2 regions of the Paenibacillus sp. FSL F4-0100 genome follow, and region 1 is predicted to be linked to the other one. Evidence: a T-box and tRNA genes for the amino acid it is inferred to sense, from the RefSeq annotation. Region 1 holds a T-box; the other holds one or more tRNA genes.
The links. The T-box of region 1 lies ahead of MHH48_RS17575 (alanine--tRNA ligase). A T-box ahead of a tRNA ligase gene usually reads a tRNA of that ligase, here a tRNA-Ala.
Positions count from the first base shown of each region.

Region 1 (15,218 bases):
ACATGGTCCCATAGAAAGTCGCTAATTTAGCGGCTTTTTTGTTTTATCGGTACAAGTTCTTGTCCCGAGTCAAGGACAAGAACTTGTACCGATTGCCGTAAAGGACAAGAACATATTCCGATTACCGATTAGATACATATCTAATTAAAATTCTACAGCTATTTCATAAAATCTTACGGGCAGGATAGAGGAGATAAACATAATAAAGACATATGTAGGCAACTGTCTTTCTCAGCTATCGGGCGCTGGGCAGGTATATGCAAATTGTCAGTACTTAATTAGGTACGACGCATATATTAGAATAATTATTTGAATTGAGGAGGGTGTTAAATGCAACCTCAAATTCCTAAAGATCCTGTGGTTCCTGAATTAACGGAAGTTCAGATAAACGAGTTAACTGATATCGTTTTCTTATCTAAGGAAATATCACCTTGCGATGCTATTTTTGTTTTCGGAGGTACTCATCCAGGGCATTGGGAAGCCACGATTGACGCTTATAATAGAAGCTTGGGAAAAATGATTATTGTCACAGGAGGAGTCAGCCCTACAGGAATTAAGCATGAGAACTGGGTCGATAAAACTGTACCCGAAGCACATGTCATTGTTAAAAAACTAACTGAGGCAGGTATTTCTTTAAATGTAATCATGTATGAAGATCGCTCAAGGAACACTTTAGAGAATGTATTATTCGCTAAAGAAGTATTTAACTTCAATGCTATTGAGTCACTTCTAATTGTATGCAAATCTCATGGTGCGGGCAGGCAATATCGTACATTAGCGAAGCATTCGCCCCCAAAAATTAATTATTTTTCATATGGCTTTGTTTTAAGTTATAATGGCCAAACGATAAACAGAGAAAACTGGATGCATAGTTCAATAGGTCGCTCAAGAGTGTTTGGAGAGTATTTGAGAATCTGTTTTTACGGTGACCGTGGAGACATACTTCGCTTAAATAAGAAAGTGGAGGGACTAACTTATACTATGGATGATTGATATATTCATCTGACAGCGGTAGTAGACTTGTCCGACGTAGGCCTGACCAACATGATTTCAACACTTAGGTGTACAATTTGTGTAACTCAAGACATATGTACAAAATACTATATAATATTAATTTCTAAGTTTTGTTGACGAGTCTATGTTTCTACTCCATACACATACTCAGCTTTTTATTCAAATGGTCTACTATCACCAAAAATGCCGGGATAAAACTAAATCCACATAAAGCAAGGCACTGGTTTGTGACCTCCTTGTTGCGCGGCATTTATGAGCAATCTGAAACAGCTGCCCAAATCGAAGACAAGAAGAAGCAGCTTATTGAATATATGAAATGGCGAGACCCAGAGACATTAAGCGTGTATGAGCATTATTACGATGAACAGAAATTCCGAGATTTGCATGAGAAGCTTCAGGAAAGCTACATGCAACGCGAGAAAGAGTACTTCAAATCAGCTAAGAAGCGCTCAGTGATCAAATCACCTGAAATACTTACGGCTTTTGAGCTTAAGAGCTCCGAGGAGAAACAAGACTGGTTAAATCAATTTTTTGAAGGGATGGAACCGTAGTGTCTACAGCAGTGCAATTACAAGAGGAAATCCAAGACAAAACCTGGGGAACCCTTCTTAGCGGTAAAGTATCGGAGGAACTGTTACTTTTGTCTGATCCAAACGGAGATTACTACTGGGATAAAGTTGAGGAGAAAAATATCAAAAATTTTGTTCGGCAATGTGCAGGTCATCCGTGGGCAAACCATTTTGCATTAGCGCTTATATGTTTGTCCGACCTTATACCTTATAAAAAAAAAGTGGAATAAATTGACAGAACAAGTTGAGTGTGTTAGAATCGATTTAATTTAAAATGAAAAGGCTATGATGAGAAATAGTAGGTATTAGGGATCTCGCAGAGAGAAGATGGTTGGTGCGAATCTTCATTGATCTAATAGTGAAGCAGTCTCGGAGCTGTGAACCGAACAGAGGAATCTTAGTAGGCTTCAACGGAGTTCCACCGTTATTCAGGAAACAATATCGGAGATATCCCGTATTGATAGAGTGCAGAGAAATCTGAAATTAGGTGGTAACACGGACATAATAGTTCGCCCTAAGTTGACAAGAAATATGTCAGCTCAGGGCTTTTTTTGTTTTATTTCTTTTCGTTTGAATATTCGCAGAATAAAGACTTTTGGATTTTCCAAGAATAAATAATAATTAAAATGGAGGTATTGAGCATGCTGAAAATGACACCAGATGAGTTAAGAAAATCATATATTGATTTTATGAAAGGAATAGGGGCTAGCCAAGTGCCCTCTTCTAGCTTGTTACCAGAAAATGATCCCTCAACGTTGTTTACGGGAAGTGGAATGCAACCTATGGTTCCCTATTTATTGGGGGAAAAAAATCCGATAGGTAATGAGATAACTAATATTCAGAAGTGTTTAAGGACAGTGGATATTGATGAAGTAGGAGATACGTCGCATCTGACATTTTTTGAAATGATAGGTCGATGGGAGTTTAAAGCAAATGAAAATAACTATAAGAAAAAGCAAATCGATGCCATTTGGAATTGGCATATTATCGAATTAGGAATTGATCCTGGCAGGCTGTATATCAGTGCTTTTATAGGAAGTGATGATTTGAATATACAGAAAGATACGGAAGCCATTCAAATCTGGTCAGAAAAATTCAAATCAGTTGGTATAGAACCTATTATTGAGGATGATCCATATAAATATGGGACATCTAGAGGTGGGAAAATATTCTTATACGATGAAAAAGAAAATTGGTGGAGTAGAGCCGGAAGTCCATTAGATATGCCTGTTGGTGAACCGGGTGGGCCTGATAGTGAAATGTTCTATGATCTTGAACCAGGCGGTGATTCACTGGATCATCCTGCTTCTGTAAGCGAGAGGTTTTTAGAAATTGGGAACAACGTATTTATGTGTTACAAAAAAGAAGACACAGGATTTGTAAAAATACAAAATCCCAATATTGATTATGGAGGCGGATTAGAAAGGGTTGCAACAGCCCTTAATGGTGACAAGGATATTTATAATACGGCTTTCTTCCTTAATCCCAAGAAAAAATTGATGGAGTTAAGTGGTAAACAATATACTGACGATTTAAAGTCGTTAAGAATCATACTTGATCATGTGAGAGCGGCTACTTTTCTAATTAATGATGGTGCGGAGCCAGCTAATAGTGATGCAGGGTATATAACAAGAAGGTTATTAAGAAGGGCGATTCGTGCAGGTAAAAAAATAGGTATACAAGGAAGTTTTGTGGGTGAGCTGTCTGAAGTTTATATAGATGAAGCAACAGCTTATGAAGATTTGATCGGTAATAAAAAGAAAGTTATCGAAATAGTAAATAAGGAAGAAAATCTTTTCTATAGAACTTTACAGCAAGGAGAATTTGAAATACAAAAACATCTTAAGAATAAGGGTAAAGTTACAGGTGCAGATGCCTTTTATTTTTACGAAACATATGGGTTTCCCTTGGAGTTGACGGAAGAGTTTCTAACTGAAAGTGGATATAGCATGGAGGACAAGGCGTCTTATATAGAGGCGGCAAAGAAACATGCTGAAAAGAGCAGAACTGCTTCTGCGGGTAAATTTAAAGGTGGATTAGCTGAACATTCAACAGAAACAACAGCGCTGCACACGGTATCTCATTTATTACTTGCTGGTTTAAGGGAAGTTTTAGGTGATCATGTTCATCAACAAGGAAGTAATATTACTTCAGAACGATTACGGTTTGACTTCAACCATGATGAAAAACTTACGCCAGAGCAAATAGCTGAGGTGGAAAAGTATGTGAATGATGCGATTTCATCAAAAGCAGTTACCTATATTTCAGAGATACCTAAAATTGAAGCGAAAGAAAATAATGTTGAAGGGAATTTTTGGGATAAATATCCGGATATCGTTAAGGTGTATACAATCAAAGATAACGAAGGGAAAGTTTGGAGTCGAGAAGTATGTGGAGGACCTCATGTAGAAGATACAACAAACTTAGGAAAGTTCAGTATTAAAAAAGAACAATCTTCTGCTGCTGGAGTTAGAAGGATTAAAGGAGTAATTAATAAATATTTCCAGAACGCGGAACAATAGCTGATGTTTTAGGATTGCCATTTGTAACAACGTTATGAGTTGCCGGGAATCCAGGATGAATGATAAATCCGGCATTCGAAGAGGGTTTGACATCGCTTGGCCTTTGTTGGCGGTACCGGAGCACAGTATTCAAAGAAAAAGCAATTCGGATTAAATCCGAATTGCTTTTTTACTGCAAGAAAGGGGATAAAAAAAACAGAACGAAAATCGAGCTATATGGTGTATGACACTAAATGAAAATTGTCGAGGGACAAGAACATGGTCCCAAAGAAAGTCGCTATTTTAGCGGCTTTTTTGTTTTATCGGTACAAGTTCTTGTCCCGAGCCAAGGACAAGAACTTGTACCGATTACCGTAAAGGACAAGAACATAGTCCGATTACCGATTAGATAAGCTAACGGGCAGTTTACCTGGATGGTGACTAAGTAGCAACCTATTCAAGAAAGTGTTCATCTGATTATAATGAGGAGGTGATATTAATGAAGAAAATGAATAGCTTCATTATAATGTTAGCTTTAGTAGTGTGCATGTTTTTTGCAGGCTGTACAAAGGCAAATACTGAGTCAGAACCAATACAGACTCAACCATCGGCCACGAATACTTCTACAAATGAACCATCAGATTCAAACAGCAATACAAATCAATCTGATTTAGTCGGTTCCGTTAAGGTAGAAAACAAAGGTTCCGATACTAAAATAACTTATACTTTCAAAAATCAAAGCGAAAAAATGGTGACTGTTATTGGCGGAGCAAGATATAAGTTGTTAAAAGACAACAAAGTAGTAGACGAAGGTGGGGTTCCAATAAAAGACTACATAGATTTGGAGCCTGGTCAGGACTATACAGATATAAAGAAATTTTCGAAATTGGAGCCCGGCTCATACAGAATACTTGTAGATTGGAACAAAACCATTGTATCTGCTGAATTTGTTCGAGACTAAAATTCGTTACGCTAACGGGAAACGATAGTGCAATAATACAAAGAAAAAGAGTGACTCTAAGCTTTGTATTTAGATTCATTACGGTGAACCGTACCATCGATAGTGGTAAAGCAGAGGATTGAGTTGAAGGTGGATGCGGCGATGCTAAATGCCCAAAGAAGGGCTTAAGCATGCGGCACATGTGAAATCAGTCATATTGATGGAATGGGGGAGCGTGCTTAAATATGCTGCGCTCCTTGTTATATGAAATGTATAATGGACTTAATATAAGACATTTTAAAATCAAAGGTGAGGGTTATGTTATGCCAAAAAATGATAATATGCTAACAATTCTATGGATGTTGAATTCGGGAGAGAAATTGACTGCAAAGCAAATATCGGAAAAGTTAGAGATAAATATAAGAACAGTTTATCGGTATATTGATGCACTATGTGCCAGTGGCGTCCCTATCATATCCGACACAGGGCACAATGGCGGGTATAGTTTGCTGCACAATTTTATCAAATCTCCTCTGCTATTTAGTATTGATGAAAAAAAGACACTGCTTCATGCTGCCCTATTTGCAAAAGAAGCCGGATATCCTTTGAGTGAGGCATTAGAGAATGCAACATCCAAGTTGAAAATGTATTCGAATCAGGAGCAGGAAAGTATACTAAGCCATCATTTAGCCGGATTTGAAGTAATAAACCGCAGGGGATACCCCGCTGTTCAGCCGGTATTGCAGGAATTGGAGCACGCTGTAGCAAATGAATGGTCTGTAGAAATTTCTTATCGTAACAGTCATGAAGAGCAGTCCCCAAATAGGGTAATAGACCCCTATGGCGTGGTTAATTGGAACAATAAGTGGTACACAATTGCATTTTGCCACCTGCGGAATGAGATCCGCAGCTTTCGGGTAGAACGAATTTTGAACATCACACGCACGCCATTCTCATTTAGGCGTCCCAATGATTTTTCAGCGCGTACTTTTTTTATGAAAAATCTGTTACCAGATGTAGTAGGTAAATCCGGATTAATTTCTTTAATTATTGGTGGCAGGGCAGAGGCGTTGGATGATTTATGCATACATTGGTTTTTGGAGCATCATTTGCAGGAGCGGACATCAACGCAAGCAATTTTTTTACTTGAGGAAGAATCACTGTATACACATGTTCCGTATATAATTCTTCCCTATGGGAAATCCATTCAAGTTATAGAGCCACAGAATCTAAAGAATAAACTTGTGGCGGTTGCTTCAGAGTTAATGGAATATTATCAAGTTTAACAACTTCACTGACAGCAGTTGTCAGTGAAGTTGTTTTATTATAATGATAACCACTCATTAAAGATGAATGGTTGCTGTTACCTAATAAACTTTATGAGGAGCACTTAAAAATGAATAATACAGTATATCTTTATGTGTTTGATACCATGTCCGATTGGGAAATAGGTTATTTAGCCGCCGAGTTGAACTCTGGAAGACATTTCAGACAGGGGCTGGCTCCAGCAAAAATAGTCACCGTTGGGATAGAAAAGACTCCAGTAACTACAATGGGCGGATTGAAAATAATGCCTGACATTAAAGTGGATGAGTGCAGCATTAAAAGCGTAGATGCACTGATTTTACCTGGTGGAAATACATGGACAGAAGCTATTCACGTGCCCATATTAAAAATTGCCGAGATGTGTTTAAAGGAAGGGATAGTAGTTGGAGCAATTTGCGGTGCTACCTTAGGACTTGCTCAAGCAGGATTGTTAGATTCACGTTGGCACACAAGCAATGATTTGGCCTACCTTAAAATGGTTTGCCATTCTTACACGGGCGAAGAATATTACAAAGTGGAATCTGCTGTCACCGATGGGAAATTGATCACCGCATCCGGAGTAGCTCCATTAGAATTTTCTGTTCATGTTTTAAAAGCGCTAGATGTATTTTCTCCAAAAACATTAGACGCTTGGTATCGTCTTAATAAAACTCATGAACCTAAATATTTCTACGAGTTAATGAATTCAATCCAATGACAGTATAGGAATACAAGGCATGTTGATGCTGTGTGTCGCTTATCAGGAAATAGTTTATTGGAGCCACATTTACCTACAATTGAAAAAAGGTTAGGCACTCTGAAGAAGATGGTTTCTGTACTGTACTGTACAGGAGTCAGTTGAGCAATCGACGTTGACACGCATTAATGTAGAAATGTGCTTTCCTTACGCGACTTCCTTCAAAGGGGACCTGGGAGAGGGCGGCGTGTTCGCCGTTGGCGAAGGCGCGTTTAAAGTCGAACCGCCTCCATATGAATTGTCAGCCTTCAAGCCGCTTGATTATTATAATCCGCCGGAGGATCTTTTGGAGCAGATCATTGAAGATCAAGTAAAGGGTGTCGAGCAATCTGTCAAATATATAATGGCTCTAAGAGATAAATATTGCAGGTAACTTTCGATCACAATCCTCTACGGTTTCATAAAAACGACAAGTCGTATTCTCTTGGTATTACACGAGGGAAATCGAAATGTCGTCTTTTTTTGTCCCAATGTTATTACATTGCTGATAGGAACAGATCGAATCAAGTTCGTTGATAGAATGTAGAAATCGTTGCTAAGTGAGGTAGTTTTGCATACTGAATAACCATAAAATAAGGTTAGTTAGGAGGTTAGTATCGATGGAATGTACAAGTCTTGGTAGAAGCACATTGAATTTTAACAAAGACTGGAAGTTTATTCTTGGGGATCCATCGGGAGCCGAGCTGAGGCATTTGCCCGATGACGAGCTATATGGTGTGTATGTGTCGGGGGACAAGAACATAGTCCCATTGAAAGTCGCTAACTTAGCGGCTTTTTTGTTTTATCGGTACAAGTTCTTGTCCCGAGTCGAGGACAAGAACTTGTACCGATTGCCGTAATGGACAAGAACATGAGCCGATTACCGATTAGATAAGTATCTAACTATGTTTCCATGCAATTCATTAAGCTAACGGGCAGGTTAGTGGAACAAGTTGGTTTTGAGCACCGCTTGATTTCATCTAGGGCATGTTAGGACATGAAAAGCATCGACTATTCAAATATATGCCCAGCTGCGAGGGGAACGAAGAAGAGAGCTATACAATCGCTTTTTTAGGCACATGGATGAGTAGTAGTGACCTAATGAATAAATTGCTGTTACTCAACTAAAGGGTAAATTAGTAGATAAATTTACCTGTATTATTAATTGCTAATTCATGTAAAATTTATTGGTAGTATGAATAATTAAGAGTGAGGAGTAAATATGAAAATCATTATTTTGAAAAAACCAATTTTGTGGGTTGTTTTTATATCATTATTAAGTGGCACTTTAATGATTGGTCCAATGAGTTCTTATGCCGCAAATGATGACTATGATGCATATGGCGGAGTAAACGGTTTGCTATCTGAGGGTAGATTATATGCCCCTCTCCGTAGTATGGCGACGAATTATTCATTTAGATACGATGAACAACTTGATAAATATTTTGATGTAAAAATAACTTGGAATCAGAAGACAAAAACTGCTTCACTAACTAAAGGCGGGAAGACTTTTAATGCTACTGTTGGTAATGGAGTATTGTTGAAAAATGGCTCGGTGTATGTACAATTTAAAGCTTTAAGTAACTTCTTCTATCCGAACGATTATATCAAATGGGATACATCTACTTTGACAGGAAATTCTGAGCACATTACGGTATATGCTCGTCCATTGACAGATAATCAAGCATTGACTCTTGCAAAAAATGCGATGTCCAAAAAGAAATACTGGATTCAATTTCATAAAAATAACGTAGAAATAGGTCTTCCTGAGTCAGAGTATATTCAATGGAATAAAAGTCTTACTAAATTTAAAGCGGTCTTTCATTCAGATGGGATTGTTGGCGACTATAACTATAGCTACAGTATTGAAGCTGAGATGACTAAGAAGGTTAATGATTGGACTATTACTTCATTTAATTATTTCGATGGTACAAGGATATATTATCCTTAATCATTACCTGGTCAACCACTAGCCTGGTCATTAGTGGATAGGCATTAAACTCATTGATGGTGATGCCTTAAAGATAGACAACTTACTCGATTACGTGATAAGATTTGCTTAAATCGTGAAGCGCGCGTACAAGAGAGCCGTATGGGAAAGCATCCCTACGGCTCTTTTAATTTCTAATGAGCGTTGGAATTATAAAGAAGGTTTTGATGTTGCAAAAGAAAACGATAGAATACTGGTTGTTCGCGGCAGGGCTGATATCGAATCGCCACTAAGCGAAATATTGAATTATGAAATGCCCAACGCAATCTGGCTTACTGTGAAGAAATCTTATTATGACGCAACTACGGTAGGTGACAGAATAAGCATAAGTATCGGAATTCGAGGTACTGGAATAATTGACATGTCTTTTCCAGTCCAGGCAAAAGAGGAATTAAAAAATATGATTAAGCTAACGAAGAAACGATAGCTCAATAAATCCAAGAAAGCAGCCGATCATTGAGATCTGCTGCTTTTATTAAGCTAACAGGCAGGTTAGGGATTTAGTATTTGAATCATTACAGACAGGAGAGGAGTCAAAGATGTCGGAAGAAAAGAACATATTCCCATTGAAAGTCGCTATTAGCGGCTTTTTTTGTTTTATCGGAACAAGTTCGTGTCCCGAGCCAAGGACAAGAACTTGTTCCGATTGCCGCAAAGGACAAGAAGATGTTCCGATTACCGATTAGATAAGTATCTAACTAGGATTCCATGCAATAAGTTCATTTCCTCAAATCTAAACAAAATTTATATTATTCAGTGGCTCATCATACCGTATACAATTGCTGCTTGTGTCGCTTTTGGTGCAGGTAAAGTCTCAGAAAAGTGGATTGTACCGGCAGGAATAGTCATCGGAATCGCTAGTATACTATTAGCAAAGTGTGTAGGAGGAAGGAAAAGAAATCCTAGCACAAGGCACTAAAAGGAACAGACTTTGAAATGTCGAGGGATAACAATATTTTTCACATGGAAAGTCGCTAATTAGCGGCTTTCTTTTGTTTTATCGGTCGGTTTAGGTGTTATCCCTCATGCATTTAATTACTCAAGTAACTATAGATGTTGATTAAATTAATTTGATTTCGCCAATCCGCTTCTGAATTCCCTAAAACCTTTAGGTGTTTTTCCTTGGTCCTTTTTAAAGGATTGTATGAAGTGATTCACATGATTGAAGCCCACTTTGCGAGCGATCTCGGTAATCGTATCCTCCGAGGATACCAGTAGTTCGCAGCTTTTTTTAATCCGATATTTTATGAGGTACTCATATGGAGTCATATGAACAGTCTTTTTAAAACTTCGTGTACATTCCGAAATGCTCAAATGCGCCGTATCGGAAATCTCGCGTAGCGTGATAGGATTCGAGTAGTTCTGATGGATAAAGCTTAGCATGAGCTGCAATCTTTCCTGCTGCCGTTTTGCGTGTTTTGGCGCTTCCTCTTGCGGCAGCGAAAGATTAGATATTAGGATGAACCAGAGCTGTACGGTCTTGATCGAAATCTCATATTCCCATCCCCAGCTCTTGCTCCCATTGAATACTCGTTGCATGTTCCAAAGCATGTCCAATACTCGCTTTTCCCACTCCGCGATTTCTGTAATAACGATAGAAACGAATGAAGAACGGGTGTAAGGTAGCACATACTTCTCTTCCATTGTACTGTCCGTGTGAAAGGCGAGTAACTTTTCGGGGAAGTTAAAACTTACATATTCACCATCATGACTCAGCTGTGTCGTGACATGAAGAATTCCTTTGTTAATCAGAATAGCCTGGCCGGTCTTTAACTCATGATCAATTCCGTTTACTTGAATCACGAGTGTTCCTTTCGTTACTAGCGTGATCTGCAGTTCTTCGTGCCAGTGCAGGTCGTTAAATCCCCGTCCTTCAGGAACGCTCGTAAAGAGCGTATGGGTGTACATGATGTAAGGAAACGAACGATCGGGATATGCAATTGTTTCGTACAGCGGTTTTGGCATGTCAAAAACCTTCTTTCTATGACGATATATCTATATTATCCAGTGATATATTTGCACAATAAAATTGAAAACGATGATATTATTATATCATATCTATGGCTTATCACTAGAGCCTGTGCACAGACGATCGGATAAGACCTCTTGGAGGGTTTTAAGTGAAAGAACGCAAAGCGTCGTCATTGCTTCATCCTTATGTACTTCTTTTTATCGCCATTCTATCGGTTTCCGTTTCTTCAATTATGATTAAATCTTCAGATACGCCAACCGCCATAGCAGGTATGTATAGGCTTTATATTTCAGCGGTCATCATGCTTCCTTTTGTCCCTTGGAATACGATCCGCTCATTAAACTTGAGCGCCAAGGAGAGGGGGACGTTTTTTCTGGCTGGTCTGCTCCTGGGATCGTATCTCTTATTCTGGATGGAATCGCTCGTTTATACTTCGGTGGCAAGTTCCATGGTCATCTTAGCGATGCAACCGTTGTTTGTCATGATCGGTTCGTATTTTGTCTTCAGGGAACGAGCTGGGATTCTGAGCGTGCTTTGCTTAGTGACCGCGCTGCTAGGTTCAATCATAATCGCTTGGGGAGATATAGGTGTTTCTAGAGAAGCACTCATTGGGGACGGATTGTCTTTAATCGGAACCATACTTGTGTCAGCTTATATGCTAGTAGGGCAGAAGTTGAGTCAGAAAATCCATGCCAATCTGTATAGTGTCGTGGTCTTTTTTCTCGGGGGAAGTGTTCTGCTCATCTACAGCATACTAAGGGGCTTTCCTTTAACCAACTATGATTCTTCGGACTGGACCTATTTCCTTTTACTTGCGATTGTTCCCACGATCTTCGGCCAGTATATTTTCAATCGACTGCTTAAAACCATCGGTGCTACAACAGTATCGGTAGGTATTATTGGAGAACCAGTTCTGGCAATTATGCTGGCTTATCTCTTCCTGGGAGAAACCATCTCCATCTTTCAGTTCGTAGGTGGATTGATAACGCTGCTGGGTATGCTGATGTACTTTTGGCGGCAATCACTGCAATATTCAGCGTCGAAGCGTCTTTCGTATTAAATAGCGTCAAAACAATAGGAAATTATAGATTGGGAGGAATTACGAATGGCAACCTTTGATGACTTTCTAAAACTGGATCTTCGTGTGGGCACGATTATTAATGCTGAATTTTTTTCCAAAGCCAAAGTCCCGGCTATCAAACTGGAAATTGACTTTGGTGCGGAAATTGGTATTAAAACTTCCAGCGCACAAATCACCAAAAGATATACGGCTGAAGATATTGTCGGACAACAGATTGTGGGAGTCGTCAATTTTCCACCGCGCCGGATCGCGGGATTCAATTCGGAAGTTTTGGTTCTGGGCGGACTGCCAGAACAGGGGGACGTTGTGCTGTTGAAGCCAGATATCAATATACCCAATGGAACACAAATCGGTTAATATAGTTGAAACCCACCAAAGGATGGACTACTTTTGGAGGGTTTCCTATATGGATTAGAGTAACCTACTCAATCTCAATGGCACAGACTGTCGGAGGACAGAAACATTGTCCTATTGAAAGTCGCTATTATAGCGGCTTTTTTGTTTTATCGGTACAAGTTCTTGTACCGAGCCAAGGACAAGAACTTGTACCGATTGCCGTAAAGGACAAGAACATGGTTCGATTACCGATTAGATAAGTATCTAATTATGTTTCCATGCAATTTCATTAAGCTAACGGGCAGGATAGTTCAATAATGCCATGTTATAATGAGGATAATTAAAGCGCTTAAATTAAATAAATCAGGAGTGATACTAGAATTTGATAAGAGTAGATGTGTTCGTTCTTACAAATCGGCTTGAGGATTACAAGATTGTTTAGGCGGTGAGTGGCTTGCCAATGTCTGAATATTATTTGAATTTGCGTAAGAAGATAGGAACAGAATTAATCTTTAATCCAAGTGTTGCTGCCATTGTTCGCAATCAACGAGGGGAGATACTGTTCCAACGATCATCACTTAATAGTGACATCTGGAGTTTACCAGCAGGTGCTATTGAAATTGGAGAAACACCTGCTGAGGCTGTCGTTCGAGAAGTTTGGGAAGAAACAGGGTTGAAAGTTACTCCTAGGAATGTAATTGGTGTTTTTGGTGGGAAAGACTTTAGATTTACTTATCCTGATGGCAATCAGGTGGAATACATCATTGTCATGTTTGAATGCACTATTAATAGTGGGAGTTTAGAAGCAATTGATGGAGAATCGGCTGAATTACAATTTTTTAGTGTTGACTCGATGCCCAAGTTAGCTATCCCTTATCCAAGAGAAGTCTTTTACCCAAGTAACTCCGAACGAACATTTTTCTAAAAAAGAGCTTAATTAATAAACTAATGAAAATCTATCGTTAATTCAAAACAGTAAGGAGCAGTTAGCTAATTGATAGCTGCTCCTTTTACATTGAGCTAACGGGCAGGATTGTTCAATAACTTCGCGAATACTTTGAAATGGATAATTTTCGTGAAGTTCAGTGTTAGCTGAAAGATACGCAAAAATGAAATTATGAAAGGCTGATTCTATTGAAGCCAGGGATTATAGTTCTTCTTAATGGTACTTCAAGTTCTGGAAAGACAAGCATATCTAATGAATTATTAACTCAAAGTGATATCCCATTTCAACATTTATCATTTGATAATTTTATTAATGGGCTATTTCATAGTTATAAAGATTTCATTAACAGCACATATCCGAGTATGGAAACAAATGGTGCAGAGGATGGACAATTAGTAAATCAAATTCTTGCAGATCCGTTGATTTCATTATACTACTCGACAATAAAACTATTATCTGCGATGGGAAACAACGTAGTTGTAGATTCTGTTATAGGTAATGATAAATGGTTCAATACTTGTATTGAATTATTCTCAGATCACCCTGTCATATTCGTAGTAGTTAAATGCTCAAAGGAAGAACTTGCTAGAAGAGAACAACTTAGAGGAGACAGGGAGATTGGTTTAGCAAGTTCACAATACGATAACGTGTATTGCTTTAATGAATATGATCTTGAATTCAATACTGAAATAATGAGATCGAGTGAATGTGCCAATGAGATATTAAATTTAATAAGATCTAATAAAGAATACACTGCTTTTAAGAAGTTGATTAAGGGAAAAAGTGTAAGTAAGTAGTTCAAAGAAGGCGTATCCATCAGATAACATCATATTCACGCTTTGGGTCATTCGGCTCTCGGTCCTGTTAAGCTAACGGGAAACGTTAGTTCAATACAGAATGGAGCAGTTCGTTCGGTATCTGCTCTTTTTACAGTGAGTTAACATTTATTTAGTATAGTAAATACAGTCCTTATGAGCTAAGGAACGACTCTTGCGATTAATAATTTATAGTAAAGCTAACAACATACATATCCAGAGGTGAAAAATGAAAATTGAAGTTGAAGTTAATGCGTTTGGAAAAGATGAGGTTCAAGGAACAATAGATAGTTTCAAAAAATCAGAAATAGTTCGTGTATATGAACTTTCGAAGGATACAACTTTACGGGGTAGAATTTAAGGGGATGAATCCTGAACCTTACATAATTGCATGCTATCCGGAACACAAACACCAATTTATCGAAATGGTTGGACAGACAATAAATTCCTTCTGCTCTTTTTCATTAAGCTAACGGGCAGGATAGCGTGGCTGCAATGCGGAATGAGTAAAGAACTGAAACAAAGGATTGGATGATAAATTTATGAATGAGAAACAAATGTATAAACCACTTGATTACCTCTCGTCAAATGAGGTGCGGGAACGCCTAAATAGAAATCAATTAGATGAGCTTTTGACTCTACCTCTTTCAGTAGGCGAAAACCATCCCAATTGGAAGTTTGCGCAAGATGTTTGTGTTTATCTTTCAAGCCATGAATCTTCTGCGGTTAGAGCAAATGCTGTTTTAGGATTTGCATATATCTCTAGAACAAAAGGACAGTTAGAAAAACATATTGTTAAACCCATCATACTTAGAGAACTTCGTGAAAATGTTGAGCATAATTGGAGAATTGTTGATTCAATTGAAGATATCAATTTGTTTATGAATTGGAATTTGGCTTCTAAGAAAAATTAAATGTTAATTTAAACAGAAGCATGGAGGAGCAGTTCGGCCAGTTCGCAGCTGCTCTTTTTTATTAAGCTAACGGGCATGATAACATGTTCTCCTCAATAG
Region 1 covers NZ_CP150303.1:3,874,607-3,889,824, reverse strand. Annotated here, with positions in the region: gene MHH48_RS17590 (YdcF family protein) at 331-993, shown strand; gene MHH48_RS17585 (hypothetical protein) at 1,242-1,565, shown strand; gene MHH48_RS17580 (hypothetical protein) at 1,565-1,813, shown strand; T-box leader at 1,860-2,103, shown strand; gene MHH48_RS17575 (alanine--tRNA ligase) at 2,225-4,105, shown strand; gene MHH48_RS17570 (hypothetical protein) at 4,584-5,045, shown strand; gene MHH48_RS17565 (YafY family protein) at 5,348-6,310, shown strand; gene MHH48_RS17560 (type 1 glutamine amidotransferase family protein) at 6,421-7,047, shown strand; gene MHH48_RS17555 (hypothetical protein) at 7,202-7,459, shown strand; gene MHH48_RS17550 (hypothetical protein) at 7,686-7,925, shown strand; gene MHH48_RS17545 (stalk domain-containing protein) at 8,288-9,016, shown strand; gene MHH48_RS17540 (hypothetical protein) at 9,132-9,482, shown strand; gene MHH48_RS17535 (AraC family transcriptional regulator) at 10,121-11,020, opposite strand; gene MHH48_RS17530 (DMT family transporter) at 11,176-12,087, shown strand; gene csaA (chaperone CsaA) at 12,133-12,465, shown strand; gene MHH48_RS17520 (NUDIX domain-containing protein) at 12,899-13,369, shown strand; gene MHH48_RS17515 (AAA family ATPase) at 13,579-14,187, shown strand; gene MHH48_RS17510 (hypothetical protein) at 14,435-14,566, shown strand; gene MHH48_RS17505 (hypothetical protein) at 14,748-15,119, shown strand.

Region 2 (15,218 bases), 2.1 Mb from region 1:
CGGCGTTGTCATTCAAATTCTCCGCAGTCCCTCGAAGGCGGATCTGGACGACTCCGGCAGCATCTCTCCGTGGGAGGCGATGTGGCTCGGGATCGCGCTATCGCTCGATGCGTTCGGGGCAGGGCTTGGCGCAGCCATGCTGGGCTTCTCACCGCTAGGTACCGCAACGGTTGTTTCCTTGTTTAGCGGGATATTCCTGGTGCTGGGCATGAGGGTTGGTTTACGTTTTGCGTCCAAAGGCGGCATGCGTTTTATCTCTTATTTGCCTGCTTTTTTGTTAATCGTCATGGGTATAATGAAGCTGTTATGAGGTGAAGTCATGAATATCGGTTTAACCGGAGGAATTGCAACAGGCAAGAGCACCGTGTCCTCCATGTTGACCATGAAGGGAGCACTTCTCGTCGATGCGGATCTCATCGCCCGGGAAGTGATGCTCCCGGGTCATCCGGTGCTGGGTAAAGTGACCGAACATTTTGGACAAGCGATCCTGTTTGAGGACGGTACGTTGAATCGAAAAAAACTCGGGGAGATGATCTTCCATCATCCCGAGCAGAGAACGGTGTTGAATGAGATCACGCATCCGGCGATCCGGCAGGAAATCCGGGAACGGACGGAAGCGTATGAGCGGCAGTATCCGGATCGGCTCGTGGTAGCGGATATACCGCTTCTGCTTGAGGCTAAGGAGCATTATTCTTATCTTGACCAGATCGCTGTCGTTTATGTACCGCGAGAGCTGCAGCTAGGGCGTCTGATGGTGCGCGATGATCTTAACAGGGAAGCGGCAGAAGCGCGTTTAAACAGCCAGATGGATATCGAGGAGAAGAAGCGTCTCGCGGATATCCTTATTGATAACAGCGGAACATTGGCCGAAACAGAGCAGCAGGTGGACAACCTGTGGGGCAGGCTGGTTCGGTTATGAGGTGGCTCCGTAAAAAAAGAGTGCTGCTTCTGCTGTTTGTCTCTTTTGTAGCGCTGCTGTTTCTGAGCTCGAACTGGATGACCTTGCTGTATCCGATTCATTATAAGGATGAAATCCGGAAGCATGCCGCTTACTATGAGGTCGATCCCTTCCTGGTGGCTTCCATCATTCGAGTGGAGACGAACTTCAAGCCAGGCAAGGAATCCAAGAAAGGTGCGCTGGGCATTATGCAGCTGATGCCGGATACGGCGAATTGGGCGATGGAAATGGCCAAGCTGCCATCGGTGAACCTGCTGAACGTGAAGAATGAAGTGGATGCGAATATCCAGTTGGGCACCTGGTATATTCAGAATCTGCACAAGGAAATGGACGGCAATCCGATTGCCGCCATCGCCGCTTACAATGCAGGCCCCGGGAACGTGAAGAATTGGATCAACAAGGGCATGTGGGATGGAACCTACGAGAATGTGAAGAGTATTCCTATCGGGGAAACCCGTCACTATGTACAGCGCGTGATTTATTATTATAATCAGTATACAGATGTATATAAGGACGGCTTTTAACAAAAAAGAGCGCTGGACAGGCTCTTACATCGAGCCGTCCAACACTCCTTTTTTAAGGAAGAATCGATTATTGACCGGAGAATTGACCAGCCAATTGTTGCTCGGCCAGGGTTACAAGACGCTTTGTGATGTATCCCCCGATCGAACCGTTCTCGTAGGAAGTCATGTTACCTTGGTATCCGTCTTGTGGAATGGAGATACCAAGTTCTTGAGCTACCTCGTACTTCAATTGCTCAAGAGCAGCGTTTGCGCGAGGAACAACCAGGTTGTTGGAGTTGTTGTTGCTTTGTGCCATGTTAAGTTCACCTCCTTGGGTTGGTAAAAGTATTATGTCTCGGGTTTCGCATTTTCATAACATAAAAAAACAAAGTTTTGCTGGTAAATTTTTCTGTAGCGCCATTCAAGGCGAAATACGCTGAAACGAAGGAAGTGAAGATGACTTTATGAAATGTCCATATTGCAGTTATGCCGGAACGAAAGTGCTTGATTCCAGGCCGGCCAACGAGAATAAATCCATCCGCCGCCGCAGGGAATGCGAGCAGTGCAGCAAGAGATTCACAACCTTTGAGATGGTGGAGGAAACGCCGCTGATCGTCGTGAAAAAGGACGGAAGCCGCGAAGAATTCAGCCGGGAGAAGGTGCTCCGCGGTTTGATCCGGGCATGCGAGAAGCGTCCGGTATCCGTGGACCAGCTGGATATGATCGTATCGGATGTAGAGAAGGCACTGCGCAATACCGCAGCAGCAGAGGTGGAGAGCCGCCAGATCGGGGAGCTTCTGATGGAGCGGTTATATCCGGTCGATGAGGTAGCTTACGTCCGCTTTGCATCCGTGTATCGCCAATTCAAGGATATCAATATGTTTATGAAGGAACTGAAAAGCCTGCTGTCCAAGGGTACGGACGTTTCGGAGTTGTAAGAGCGCCATGGTTCCATACGATCCAGGTGCTCTTCTGGTGCTCTCATAGGGCCCATTATCATCATCGCTAAGTGACATTATATAGAGAAGTAAAAGGGATACAGCACGTCATCAAAAAATGTGAAAAACATGTTGACATGCCTGCTGATTTTTTATATGATATAGAAGTCGCTTACGGGGCCTTAGCTCAGCTGGGAGAGCGCATCGCTGGCAGCGATGAGGTCAGGGGTTCGATCCCCCTAGGCTCCATAATAAGAAAACCCTTGATGATATATCATCAAGGGTTTTTTGCTTTTATAGGACGAATTTATCTAAATGGATTTGGGGACGGAATTAATATGGAGAAACATGCATGGCCATTCATTAGGTCATGAGAACATGCAGCGCCCAATCTGGCGCTGCACCGTCTAGCCGTGGCTTCATCCAACGACGGACTGGAGGATACCGCGCCGTACGTGAACGACGGGAAGTTAACAACGCGCTTTGGTTCGAAGCGGGGAGTGGATCCCGGTTGGATCTACGTGGATCTCGGAGAGTCCAAAACGATAGATGAAGTTAGGCTCTATTGGGAGGCTTCTTACGGGAAGAGCTATCGGATACAGGTGGCCGACGATCCAAGCCATGAGACAAATTGGAGAGATGTATACAGCACCACGTCAGGCAAAGGTGGTCTTGAGACGATTACTTTTGACGCAGTAGAAGCACGGTATGTTCGGATGTACGGAACGGTTCGGGCTACGATATACGGATATTCGATTTGGGAATTTGAGGTGTATGGTCCTGAACAGTGAAGTGAAGGTATGGATGAGCAGTTGACCAATAAGCAAAGGACACATTCTCGTTAGAGGTGTGTCCTTTGCTTATGTTATCAGCAGCCTTCTTGTGCTTCGGATAAACCTGCTTTGGACGATTACTGCAGTAAATCAGATTTCGGTCACATTGTTGAGCCAATCCGGCGCTTCTATAATGAGGATAGGTTCTAAATCAAGGGCATTAAAGGAGACAAGATATGACGCCTACTTCATCAACGGAAACCTTCAAGGGACTTCCAAAATTCATGTCTGAAACAAAAGGGTTCTGGAGGTACCTAATCCGTTATCGGGCATTTTACATCATGCTCGTTCCAGGCATTCTGTACTTCTTGTTATTTAAGTATCTACCGTTGATGGGCAGTTTCATCGCCTTCCAGGACTACAATATCTTTAAAGGTTACGCTGGAAGCGATTGGGTGGGCTTTCAATGGTTTCAGCAATTGTTTGCTTACAATAATTTTGGGCGTTTAATGAGCAATACGCTGATTATCAGTTTATATCAGATCGTATTTGCATTTCCATTACCGATCCTCTTGGCTTGTCTGCTTAACGAAGTACGGCATATGGCATACAAGCGGATTGTCCAGACGGTACTTTACCTGCCGCACTTTTTATCCTGGACGATCGTATTTGGGCTAACGTATATGCTTCTGTCTCCAAGCAATGGATTAGTCAATCAATTGCTTCATTCTTTCTCGGGAGAGACCATTTCATTTCTTCAGAAGCCTGAGTATTTCCGAACCATCATCATAAGCTCTGGGATCTGGAAGGAAATGGGTTGGAATGCCATTATTTTTATAGCAGCGCTTGCTGGTATCAGTCCTTCCTTGTATGAAGCAGCAAAAATGGATGGTGCTAACCGCTGGAGGCAATTTCTCAATATTTCTTTACCCGGGCTACTTCCAGCTATTATGATTCTTCTACTGTTGAAGATCGGACATATATTTGATTCCGGTTTCGAACAAATCTATCAATTTTTGAACCCGGCTACATTTGAGACCGGTGATGTACTCGATACTTATATGTATCGTGTCGGTATTCTCCAGGGCCAATACAGCATCACTACAGCTATCGGACTGTTTAAATCTGTCATTGGATTCATTCTACTTGTTGTTGCTAACCGTATAAGCAAATGGACGGCGAAGGAATTTACTAGGAGGTCAAACGAGCATGAGAATCAGACGAACGACAGGAGAAGTTATTTTTGATACAGCTAACTTCATCCTGCTTTCATTATTTTGCATAGCTGTTGCCATACCTTTAATTCATGTCATCGCAGGGTCACTAAGTTCAAATGCGGCGATCACCCACTCGGAGGTGAAGCTATGGCCTGTTGGATTTATGAAATCGCCAATCGGATTGGTTACGAAAACAGTATTCACTTTTCAAGAATCTTCAAAAAGTATCATGGAATTAATCCGATGGAATATAAGAACAAACTCAACAGAGGTAATTCATAAGTCAGGACTCTCATTAATTAGGAAGGGGAGTATCCATGCTGTCCAATTGGATCAAAGTTAAGGGGCTCCCTAAATTTGAGTGGATCAGATATACAAGCCGGAGAAGCCTGATGCAATGGCAACGTTTGAATAGGTAGGATACAAATCAATAATGAAATCTTCATCAGGAGACAGTGTATACATACAGGTTTTACCGAACTTCAATTGTTGTGTAGAAGGCATATAATGATGTGAAAATTGTCTGATTCCGATGGTTGAGATAATTAGCGCTGTGTTTTGAGTGATCGATTATGAGATTGCAATCGTTGTAACCGTTATATTGGAAGAAAGAAAAATGATGAGTTGATAGTTGTTCCAGTTATTGATTGAACTAACGGGCAGGATAGTTGATTTAAACAAAACTTTACCTTGAACTTCCTCCTGGTCAACTATACGATCTTTATAGATGAAGTTATAAAAAAGGAATTTTATCAAGAGTTTAGAATTTTGATGAAATCTATTTAGTCACATATTCATCTAATCGATTGTTAAGGGGAAATTAAATGTTAGAACAACTAGATATAAACAGCATCCTCAAAGATCTTCATGAAAAAGGCTTAATTGATAACACTGTTATTGCAACTAAAAATAAGACTGGTTCTACAGATGGGCGGGTTTATATTCTTTCAGAGCACAGCGAATCGAAATACGTTTTAAAAATAGATCGCTCGCAACAAATTATCTTGGCGGAACAATTTCTTAATACTCATCGTCACATTAATCTCTTGCCTAAAATTCTCTATACTGATCCTGCAAAAGAGTTTATCGTGTATTCATACATTAATGGTACAACTCATAATCACAGCGGTTTAAAAATAAATTGGTTGACAATTTTGGCGAAAGAGCTATTCAATCATTACGAAAAACGTCCACATACAGACAAGTGGGGAAGACTGGGATCACCGGTTCAATCCTGGCGTGAATGGAACATTCGGAGTTTAGAAGATACGAGAAATAATTGGGGAAGCCTTTTACCAATTGAGGATTATTATAGATTGGAATCCATTGTTGAAAAAATATCCAAAAGTGCAGAGAATGAAGCAAGATTTTTGCTCCATGGAGATACTGGTGTCCATAATTTTGTATTTCATGAACACTCATTAGTTGGTGTTATCGACCCTTCGCCAATGATTGGTCCTTTGTTATATGATTTTACGTATGCTTTTTGTTCCTCTCCAGAAGATTTAAACCTAGAAACCTTATTGGCAGCATTCAATTTGCTGAATCATGAACCTTTGGAGAGATCAAGACTTATTGAAGAAGTTATCTTTCAACTGTATTGCCGTATTGGTATCTGTATTCAATTCCATCCGCATGATTTGGAGAGCTATCTAAAAGCGTGGGAATATTGGAAAGCCCTCCCAATCAATTAATCTTTGACCTCATAATTTGTGCTTTATAGCGTTTTTTGGCATAACATCGTTTAATTAGGCTAACGAGGAACGATAGGTCAATAATGACAAAAAAGCAGCCGGCCAGAGTTATCGGCTGTTTAGCTATAGAAAACTCACTTCCTCTTATCCATTTAATAAAAAATAATAAGCAGGGCATAATACACCAAAATAAAATTGTTACATTCACGAACCTAAGAATTGGAGTGTGCCCTATGCTTAAGAAAAGACATATTACTCTTATACTACTAGTCTTGCTATGTGTTTAACGAAGGATTGAATTTTGCTGTCAGGCCTAACAATAATTTAGCATCACTGATGGAATTGGAATCAAATAAAAAGTATGTAAAAATGCAACTTCGTGGTGGCGGTAGTTCAGGAAATTTTGACACAGAAGGAAAGACTACACTTAATCTTGAGTATTCGATAAAGAAGGATGTGGATATTGATGAAGTGCGAAAATCTGCGCTTGATTCTACATTACTTGTACTTATGGGAAACAAGGTTATTGCTGAGATTCCTTTAAACAAAGTGAAGTGATTTTGGATATTCTCCAGAAGACGATAGCTCATTAAAGACTAGAAGACAGCCTGTTGAGAATGATGAATAAACGCACGAAAGCAGCCGACAGAACAATGGCTGCTCTTTTTATTTAAACTAACAGACAGGATTGCGCAAGTAGATATTAACCGCTTGTATTGAAAATCGTCATTACTCAACTTAAAGGCAGGTATATGTAAATTGTCAGTACTTAATTAGGTACGACGCATAAATTAGAATAATGATTTGAATTGAGGAGGGTGTTATATGCAACCTCAAATTCCTAAAGATCCTGTAGTTCCTGAATTAACTGAAGTACAGATAAACGAATTAACTGATATCGTTTTCTTATCTAAGGAAATATTACCTTGCGATGCTATTTTTGTTTTCGGAGGTACTCATCCGGGGCATTGGGAAGCCGCGATTGACGCTTATAATAGAGGCTTGGGCAGAATGATTATTGTCACAGGAGGAGTCAGCCCTACAGGAATTAAGCATGAGAATTGGGTAGATAAAACTGTACCCGAAGCGCATGTCATTGTTAATAAACTAACTGAGGCAGGTATTCCTTTAAATGTAATCGTGTATGAAGATCGCTCAAGGAACACTTTAGAGAATGTGTTATTTGCTAAAGAAATATTTGACTTCGACACTATCGAGTCACTTTTAATTGTATGCAAATCTCATGGTGCGGGCAGGCAATATCGTACATTGGCGAAGCATTTACCTCAAAAAATTAATTGTTTTTCATATGGCTTTGATTCCAACTATAATGGTCAAACGATAAACAGAGAAAACTGGATGCAAAGTTCAATAGGTCGTTCGAGAGTATTGGGAGAGTATTTGAGAATCTGTTTTTACGGAGATCGTGGAGACTTGCTTCGCTTAGATAAGAAAGTGGAGGGACTTTCTTACCCCATGGAGACTTAACCACGGGAACGTTTAGTATAAAGGAGCGACGCCAAGTCATTGGTAGCCGTTTCAACTAACGCGAAACGTTAATCAATAGAAGACAAGAGGCAGCCGTTAACGAGGTCGGCTGCCTTTGTTCAATTAACGGGCAGGATAGTTATGGAGGTCTCGGTGGCCCTGTGTGTTACCTGTATTGGCGGGAGTTTAGATTTCGTTACACCGGTAGCAGCAGTTTTACTATTCTTAAAATTTACTATTCAAGTAAAGAAAGGACAGGGGCGCCCTGTCCTTTCTTAATAGATGAGGATAAACGCGCGATGAGTTTACGGTTCGATCAAGGTTTACAGATCGACTTTCCAGTTGCCCATCATCTTGGCGACTTCCGGATCGCGGTACGATAAGAAAAGACTTTCCCGCGTATCGAGGGTGGAAATTTGTTCGACATCGTCCGCGCTCAACGCAAAGTCGAAAATGTTGAAGTTTTCGACGATCCGCTCTTTTCTCACCGATTTTGGAATGACAACGACTTCACGTTGAACAAGCCAGCGCAGCACGACCTGAGCGACGGACTTGTTGTATTTTTCCGCGATCGAGGTCAGCACTTCGTTGCCAAACATGTTGTTGCGTCCTTCAGCGAGCGGCCCCCACGACTGGTGCTGCACTCCCTGCTCTTTCATAAAAGCAGCGCTCTCGATCTGCTGGTAGAACGGGTGCGTTTCGACCTGGTTAACGGCGGGCAAAATTTCGTTATGCACGATAAGGTCCATCAGACGGTCGGGCAGGAAGTTGCTGACACCGATCGCCCTGATCTTGCCTTCGCGGTACAGATCTTCCATCGCACGCCAAGCGCCGTAGTAATCGCCGAACGGCTGGTGAATAAGGTATAGATCGAGATAGTCAAACTGTAGCTTCTTCAAGGATTTGGAAAACGCCAGCTTGGCACTCTCGTAGCCGGCATCCTGAACCCAGAGCTTGGTCGTGATGAACAGCTCCTCACGCGGTACGCCGCTGCGCTTAATCGCGCGTCCGACCGCTTCCTCGTTCAGATAACCGGCGGCGGTGTCGATCAGGCGATAACCGGCCATCAGCGCTTCATATACGGCGTTCTCGCATTCTTCAGCATCGGGAACTTGGTAGACACCGAAGCCAATGATTGGCATTTTCACTCCGTTGTTCAATGTTACGGTTTGCATTGTAATTCCTCCCATTGTTCAATTGTAAAACGGCAAACTTCATGCATCTCGGAAATCGGGCACCTCAGCGGGGATTCCGCTTACGGCTGATTTGCATTACAATAAGCTTATTGCCTTCGCCTTACACGAAGTCAAGCCGTCTTCAATAATTTATTTTCCAAGGAGGATTACACATGCATACGGTCAAAGAAGCCGCCTTAATAACGGGACTCACCGAGCACGCCGTGCGCTTTTACACGGATAAAGGCCTAGTGCCGAGCGTACAGCGAAATCAAAACAACATTCGGATGTTCGACGAAGAATCGATCAACTGGCTGCATGGCGTCAAATGCCTCAAGCAATCCGGGATGCCGATTGAACTCATTAAAATGTACGTCGATCTCTGTCTCGAAGGGGATTCGACCATTTCGCAACGCTGCGCACTAATAATGGAGCATAAAGAAGCGGCGCTCGTTAAGCTCGAAGAAGCCAAACAGCACGTTGCCCATTTGGAACAAAAAACTGTCCTATATCAGGCCATTCTGGAACGCCGCTCTCCAGACACGACCAATCCCGGCAACTGGGACAAAATTCAGCATATGCATGGTGACGTATTTTACTCGCCCTCTGTTCGGAAGGCGTGAGAGATATTCGTGAGCATCAGCCGCTCTGAAGAAAATCTTCGGTTTAAAACACCTGATTGGCTTGACAATGAACAAGATCCACATCTGTCTAGATTAAGCTAACGGGGAACGATAGCTCAATAAACCCCAGATAGCAGTCGATCAACTTGTGAACTGAACCTTTTGTTAAACACGACTAACAATGGAGGTGCAGTTAACATGATCGGCTGCTATTGTTCAACTAACGGGCAGGATAGTTCGGTCAAGGTCAGTAGGGAGTGAGACAAGAAAACAACACGTAGCGCGCCAGCACTCGTGTTGTTTCGCTGTTAGATGGAGTTTGCATTCATCAGCAAAATTCTTCCCCGTCCATGTCTTGCTTCGCTTTTCTCCAGCGCTTTATCCGCTTGATTTAACGGGAATATGGAATCAACCTCTGCTTTAATCGTGCCTTCGGCCAATAATTCCGTTAAACACTGCAAGTCCTCGCGGGTAGCAATGCAAAATGGTAATTGAATCTATCTGGCAGTTAAGGATTATGTGGCTCAAAGTAGACCAGATATCTGAGCACTGCATTCCTTCAATTTTTTACTTACAACACGGTCTCTTTTCCGGCTCAATCGTGCGGCAGGGCCGGATATAGCCAATGCTGCGATCACTGTACCATTATAAAATATGGGTGCAGCAACGCAGCGTAAACCCACTTCTGTTTCTTCATCATCAATGGCGTATCCTTGTTGACGGATTACGTTTAGATGCTCTTTTAATAAATGGTTGTCGTCAAAGGTATGCTTTGTTGCTTTGTGCTGGGTAAGATGTGTAAGCATTTTTTTTAGTTGTTCATCACTCAAGTGCGCCAGGATAACTTTTCCAAAGGCACTTAGATGGGCATAAGCGGAATCACCTACACGTGTATGGCTACGGATGGCATGATTGCCCTCCACTACTTGTACTGTCATAACTTTCATTCCATCTAAAACCCCGATATATGCGGTTTCGCCAAGTTCCTGCGCTAATTGATGCAGGGATGGAACAACTAACCAATTAAGTCGAGTGTTGGCAGATGATGAATGGTGCCCCTTTAATTCAGAAGCTTTGTACGTGTGGCCTTCTTTTTGAATAAAACCTGTCATTTCCAGCGTATATAGCAGACGAAAAGTTGTCGACTTGTTAAGGTTAAACCGGTGCATGATCTCAGTCAGTCTCATGGGTTCGCCTTGTTGCAACGCGTCTAGAATGAGCAATCCTTTTTTTAGGGTTGCAACCTCATATTGATCCATTGATTCACCTCTAGTCATCTTTTTAATTTTGCCATTATGACTATCCATATAGTTTCAGATTTACTGAAATCGGAAATTATTTTTTATTCTAATTGAATTATTGACACATAAATAAAAACCATTGCATTCCATTTTAACTTGTATGAAATAAAATTGTACAGCTTCGGTCCTTCGCCAGAGGATCTCCACTGATTACAATGAATATTCTGTTGTACAAGGATAGATCTAGGGTAACACCAAGATCTGTATCCATGAGCACGCATACTTGCACAGGCACGATTGGGGTGTATAGGTTACATCGAAAACAGCTCTTGATGAACTGATTACGAATGAAAAAGAGAGGGAAAGAGCTTAACGCCCAACCCTCTCATGTATATTTAAGTGGTTATGACCATAACCCCTTATTCTCCTTTCAGAAACAGGCGAATGCCCTCAACTGCATAAGCATGATCCAACTCGCCGGTCAAACCCCCGACCGTTACAGACCCGACCACGCCAACACCCTTGACACGGATGGGAATAGCCCCCCCCACCGCTTGATACTCTGCAGTAGAAAGCAGAGAGTGTTCTGCATGAGAAGCACCGCTTTGGATAAAGCGCTCCTCAATGTAGGCAGAACTGCGGTTATAGTGATCGACAATCCGTTTTTTGCGAAACAACCATACGTAGTTTTCTTCCGAAGTACCATCCATTAGATGCGTAAACACGGGAACTCGGTTACGTTCAATATGCACGGCGACCGCTACATTGTTTTCTTGAGCATACTGCACAATCCGGTTGCCAATGGCAAGTCCATCTTGATGGCTAAAACTTGTAAATTCCAATTCTTTCTCCAGAAGGTCTAATGCATTCAAATCCATTTATCCTCTCTCCTCAACAAAAAGTTTCTGTTTCTTATCCATTCTGTAGTTTATAGCTGCGAGTAAAAAGGCGAATCCCGCCATAATCGCACCGATCCAAGCCGTGTCCATCATATGCAAATGGTCTACTGCAAGCCCCCCCAATGTTGAACCAGCAGCTATCCCAATATTAAATGCAGAGATGTTTAATGCGGAAGCGACATCCTTAGCAGAAGGTACCAGCTTTTCTGCAAGCATTAGAATGTAAGCCTGTACGCCGGGAGACATCATAAAAGCGAAGAAACCCATTAATATGAGGGACAAAATGGTGAGCGTCTTGTTGGGCAGTAGCCATATTTGAAGCAGCAGGGCAATGCCCTGAAACAGGAATACGAATCGAAGCGCCTTTACAGGATGCCCATTTGCTAATTTTCCCCCGATAATATTCCCAATAGCCACTGCAACACCGTAAACCAGCAGCAACCATGAAATAGACGAAGCTGAGTACCCGCTAATCTCTTCAAGGATAGGAGAGATATACGTAAACAAGGCGAAAGTTCCACCGAAACCCAGTACCGTCATTAGCAGTGCCGTGATGATCCGAGGGTTGGCAATCAAACTTCCAACATCCCTCAAGCTCGGTGAGTGCTTCGAACGCGGGACTTTTTCGACGGCTACAAGACTGACCAACAAAGCTATTAGCCCTAATATGGCGACTACGGCAAATGACATCCGCCAACCAAATTGCTGTCCGATATATGTCCCAAGGGGAACTCCAAGAATGGTCGCGACGGTTAACCCGGTGAACATGATGGAGATGGCGGTACCTTTTTTGTTAGCCGGGACCATATCTGCGGCCACTGTAGCAGCAACGGCGAAAAACACACCATGAGCAACAGCTGTAATGATCCTAGATAAGAGCAAAATGGAATAGGTAGAAGCTACAGCTGCCAGAGCATTACCAACAGTGAACACGATCATGAGGAACACCAGATATCCTTTTTTAGGCAATTTTCCAGTTAGAACGACGACGATCGGGGTTCCAATCGCAAGGGCTACTGCATACCCAGACACCAGGGTCCCTGCTTGCGTTACTGCTATGCCAAGATCTGAGGCTACCTCTTGCAGAATCCCGACAATAACAAATTCCGTCGTTCCAATGGCAAAAGCACTAAGCGCAAGTGACATTAGTGCTATGAAGATTTTTGAATTCATACTTTCACCTCCTTTATGTAGGCTAATATTAAGTGAGAACTTAAATGAGTTCAAATAAAGAGAAAAAGTTTCTATATTTGAAACTCAGCTAAGAGCATAATGCCAACTTAAGAACCGGATGTCCTTAATTAGATAAGTGCTTTGCAATTATGATTCCATATTTTCTAAATGATACACATCCATAGTATCGATTATTGTTTCGATATTTTTTCGGTATGTTTGATAATGCTCTGTGTTTACATGTGTAATTATGGCATTTTCATCAGCCCAAGATTCATAAAAGACAAATGTGCCTTTCTCTTCGAGAGATCTATGCAGCATATATTGTATGCAGCCTTTTTCTGCACGCGACGGTTCAATAAGTTTGAGTAATTCATCGCGTAGCTGATTCTCATGTCCTTGTTTTGCTTTTAGAATCGCACAAATTGTAATGACAGTCATAAAGTACACCTCTTAATAACAATTTAGTTAATCTCAAAAAATGCATGCAGCATGGCCTCATCATAGGTAATTCATAGGGGATTTTCAAAAAATGTTGGAAAGTTTCTAATAAAGAAACAACATTAAGCTACCATCGTGGCAGCGGTGTTCACATCTTGAAAATCTGTATCAGGATTTGGACCAACCCTCTGATGTTTATCCTGATTTTATGCGGTGGAAAATGAGGCAACAAGTATTCTGTGATCATGTTCCAAGGAATTGATTGATTATAAATGGCTTCAATCAACAGTGCTCATTAAGCCTTACGGATACCTCAATCATTCAAAGATACTAACTATATCGTTTCCCAATATCCTCTCTATGGTTGTTTATTGTGCTTGTATGTGTAAAAATATATTATATATATAAAAATATAATGAATGAATTGGTGATGTGATTATTATGAGCACTAATGATCGAATACCGTTATACCAACAAATCCAAGACTATATCCGCAAAATAATTAACTCGGAGAATATGAAGCCGGGTGATCGAATACCGACAGAGAAGGAGCTAATGGATCAATTTAATGTTAGCAAAATTACGGTTGTAAATGCCCTAACAGGCTTAGCTAACGAGAAGCTGATCGATCGTGTTCCTGGTAAAGGTAGTTTTGTAGCAGAAGAGACAGACTCAGTTACCACAGCATTTTCTGAATCTCCAATACCAAGGAGAAGGGGACTTAGTACAGGGATGATCGGTGTTATCATGCCTACGATCCATGACTACTTTGCTATCCGACTAATTGAGGGTATTGAACAAACACTGAATCAAGAAGGTTACCGCAGCATGATCATGTTGACGGATGGCAAGATCGAGAAAGAAAAGGACTCGATCAAGGAGCTAAAAGCACTTGGAGCAGAGGGATTACTTATCTTTCCTGTTGATGAAGGAAATTATAACGAGGAAATTCTCGGCATGAAGCTATCTGGATTTCCCTTTTTGCTAATTGACCGATATTTGCCGGGAGTCGAGACCCATTTCATCGCTGCCGATGGAAGTCTAGGTGCGAAGTTGGCTGTTGAACATCTATGGGAGCTAGGACACCGTGATATAGCCATCTGTTCGGATTCACCGCTGCAAACTGTCACGGTCCAGGAGCGAATTGATGGTTATATTGAAGCATTGAAAGATAAAGGGGCACTTATTAATCCCGCTCATATGATTACGGATTTCAAGCCACTGCCTGTCCTTAAGGATGCGGAAGCCCATCCGTTGTACCGATATATCCGTAACAAAATGGTCACGGCTTATATATCACTTAATGGCAGGCTGGGTGTTCAGATCTACCAAATGGCCAAGCAAGCAGGACTTCGTATTCCCGAAGACGTATCGATCGTAAGCTTTGATGATCCAACTTCTATCGTGGAGGAGTTCAGTATATTCACGCATGTTAAGCAGTTTGAGAGGGATATGGGAATTCGGGCGGCCAGCCAGCTTCTCGAAGTCATTCGTGGAGGCGTAGCTGTTACGGGCTTCAACAAGATTCTAATTCAACCTGAGCTTGTCATTCGACAAACCTCGGGAACCTGTCCCTCATCTTAATTTTGGAGTTTGATTAAAGTCTTTTCCGTATACGATCCGGAAAGGACTTTTTATTTTTGTGAAAAATATATTGAATATATTATTAATGTATATTATATTTTATGGGTAGCGGAAACTCAGACAACGAAAAAATAGATTAAACAAGGGTAGGGAGGTTAAGACTGTGCTTCGAGATCGTAAAGAAGAACGAATTGGATTCCAGGAATCAGCACCCTATCATCCCGATCATGATCTTCAACTGACTTTGTGGGGGCGAAAGGAACGCACTTTTTGAAACCGCATACTTAGAGTATGGTGTTTTGCAAGAGGTGGTAAGGGGAACAGACAGACGAATGTGGTTTCTTCATGATCCCATCGAAGACAACCCGAATCATACATGGGCCGATTATAAGCTTGGCTCCATATCGTGTCCTTCTTTTGAGTTTATGAGTTTATGAAGCCAGAGTGCTCTGATATCCATTATGCACAGGCCAAAGTAAGATTTATCACTCTCCTTGAGAGCGATTATTGA
Region 2 covers NZ_CP150303.1:5,970,156-5,985,373, reverse strand. Annotated here, with positions in the region: gene MHH48_RS27050 (MntP/YtaF family protein) at 1-310, shown strand, start outside; gene coaE (dephospho-CoA kinase) at 320-919, shown strand; gene MHH48_RS27040 (lytic transglycosylase domain-containing protein) at 916-1,482, shown strand; gene MHH48_RS27035 (alpha/beta-type small acid-soluble spore protein) at 1,550-1,777, opposite strand; gene nrdR (transcriptional regulator NrdR) at 1,926-2,399, shown strand; tRNA gene MHH48_RS27025 (tRNA-Ala) at 2,576-2,648, shown strand; gene MHH48_RS27020 (discoidin domain-containing protein) at 2,813-3,190, shown strand; gene MHH48_RS27015 (ABC transporter permease subunit) at 3,409-4,419, shown strand; gene MHH48_RS27010 (hypothetical protein) at 4,382-4,732, shown strand; gene MHH48_RS27005 (phosphotransferase) at 5,214-6,083, shown strand; gene MHH48_RS27000 (hypothetical protein) at 6,378-6,641, shown strand; gene MHH48_RS26995 (YdcF family protein) at 6,909-7,571, shown strand; gene MHH48_RS26990 (aldo/keto reductase) at 7,895-8,746, opposite strand; gene MHH48_RS26985 (MerR family transcriptional regulator) at 8,920-9,369, shown strand; gene MHH48_RS26980 (zinc-binding dehydrogenase) at 9,678-9,830, opposite strand; gene MHH48_RS26975 (IclR family transcriptional regulator) at 9,894-10,628, opposite strand; gene MHH48_RS26970 (heme-binding protein) at 11,030-11,488, opposite strand; gene MHH48_RS26965 (MFS transporter) at 11,489-12,682, opposite strand; gene MHH48_RS26960 (putative quinol monooxygenase) at 12,830-13,123, opposite strand; gene MHH48_RS26955 (GntR family transcriptional regulator) at 13,565-14,707, shown strand; gene MHH48_RS26950 (hypothetical protein) at 15,202-15,218, shown strand, end outside.
Region 2: it encodes a tRNA-Ala, which carries the amino acid that the T-box ahead of MHH48_RS17575 (alanine--tRNA ligase) is inferred to sense. The anticodon was not compared.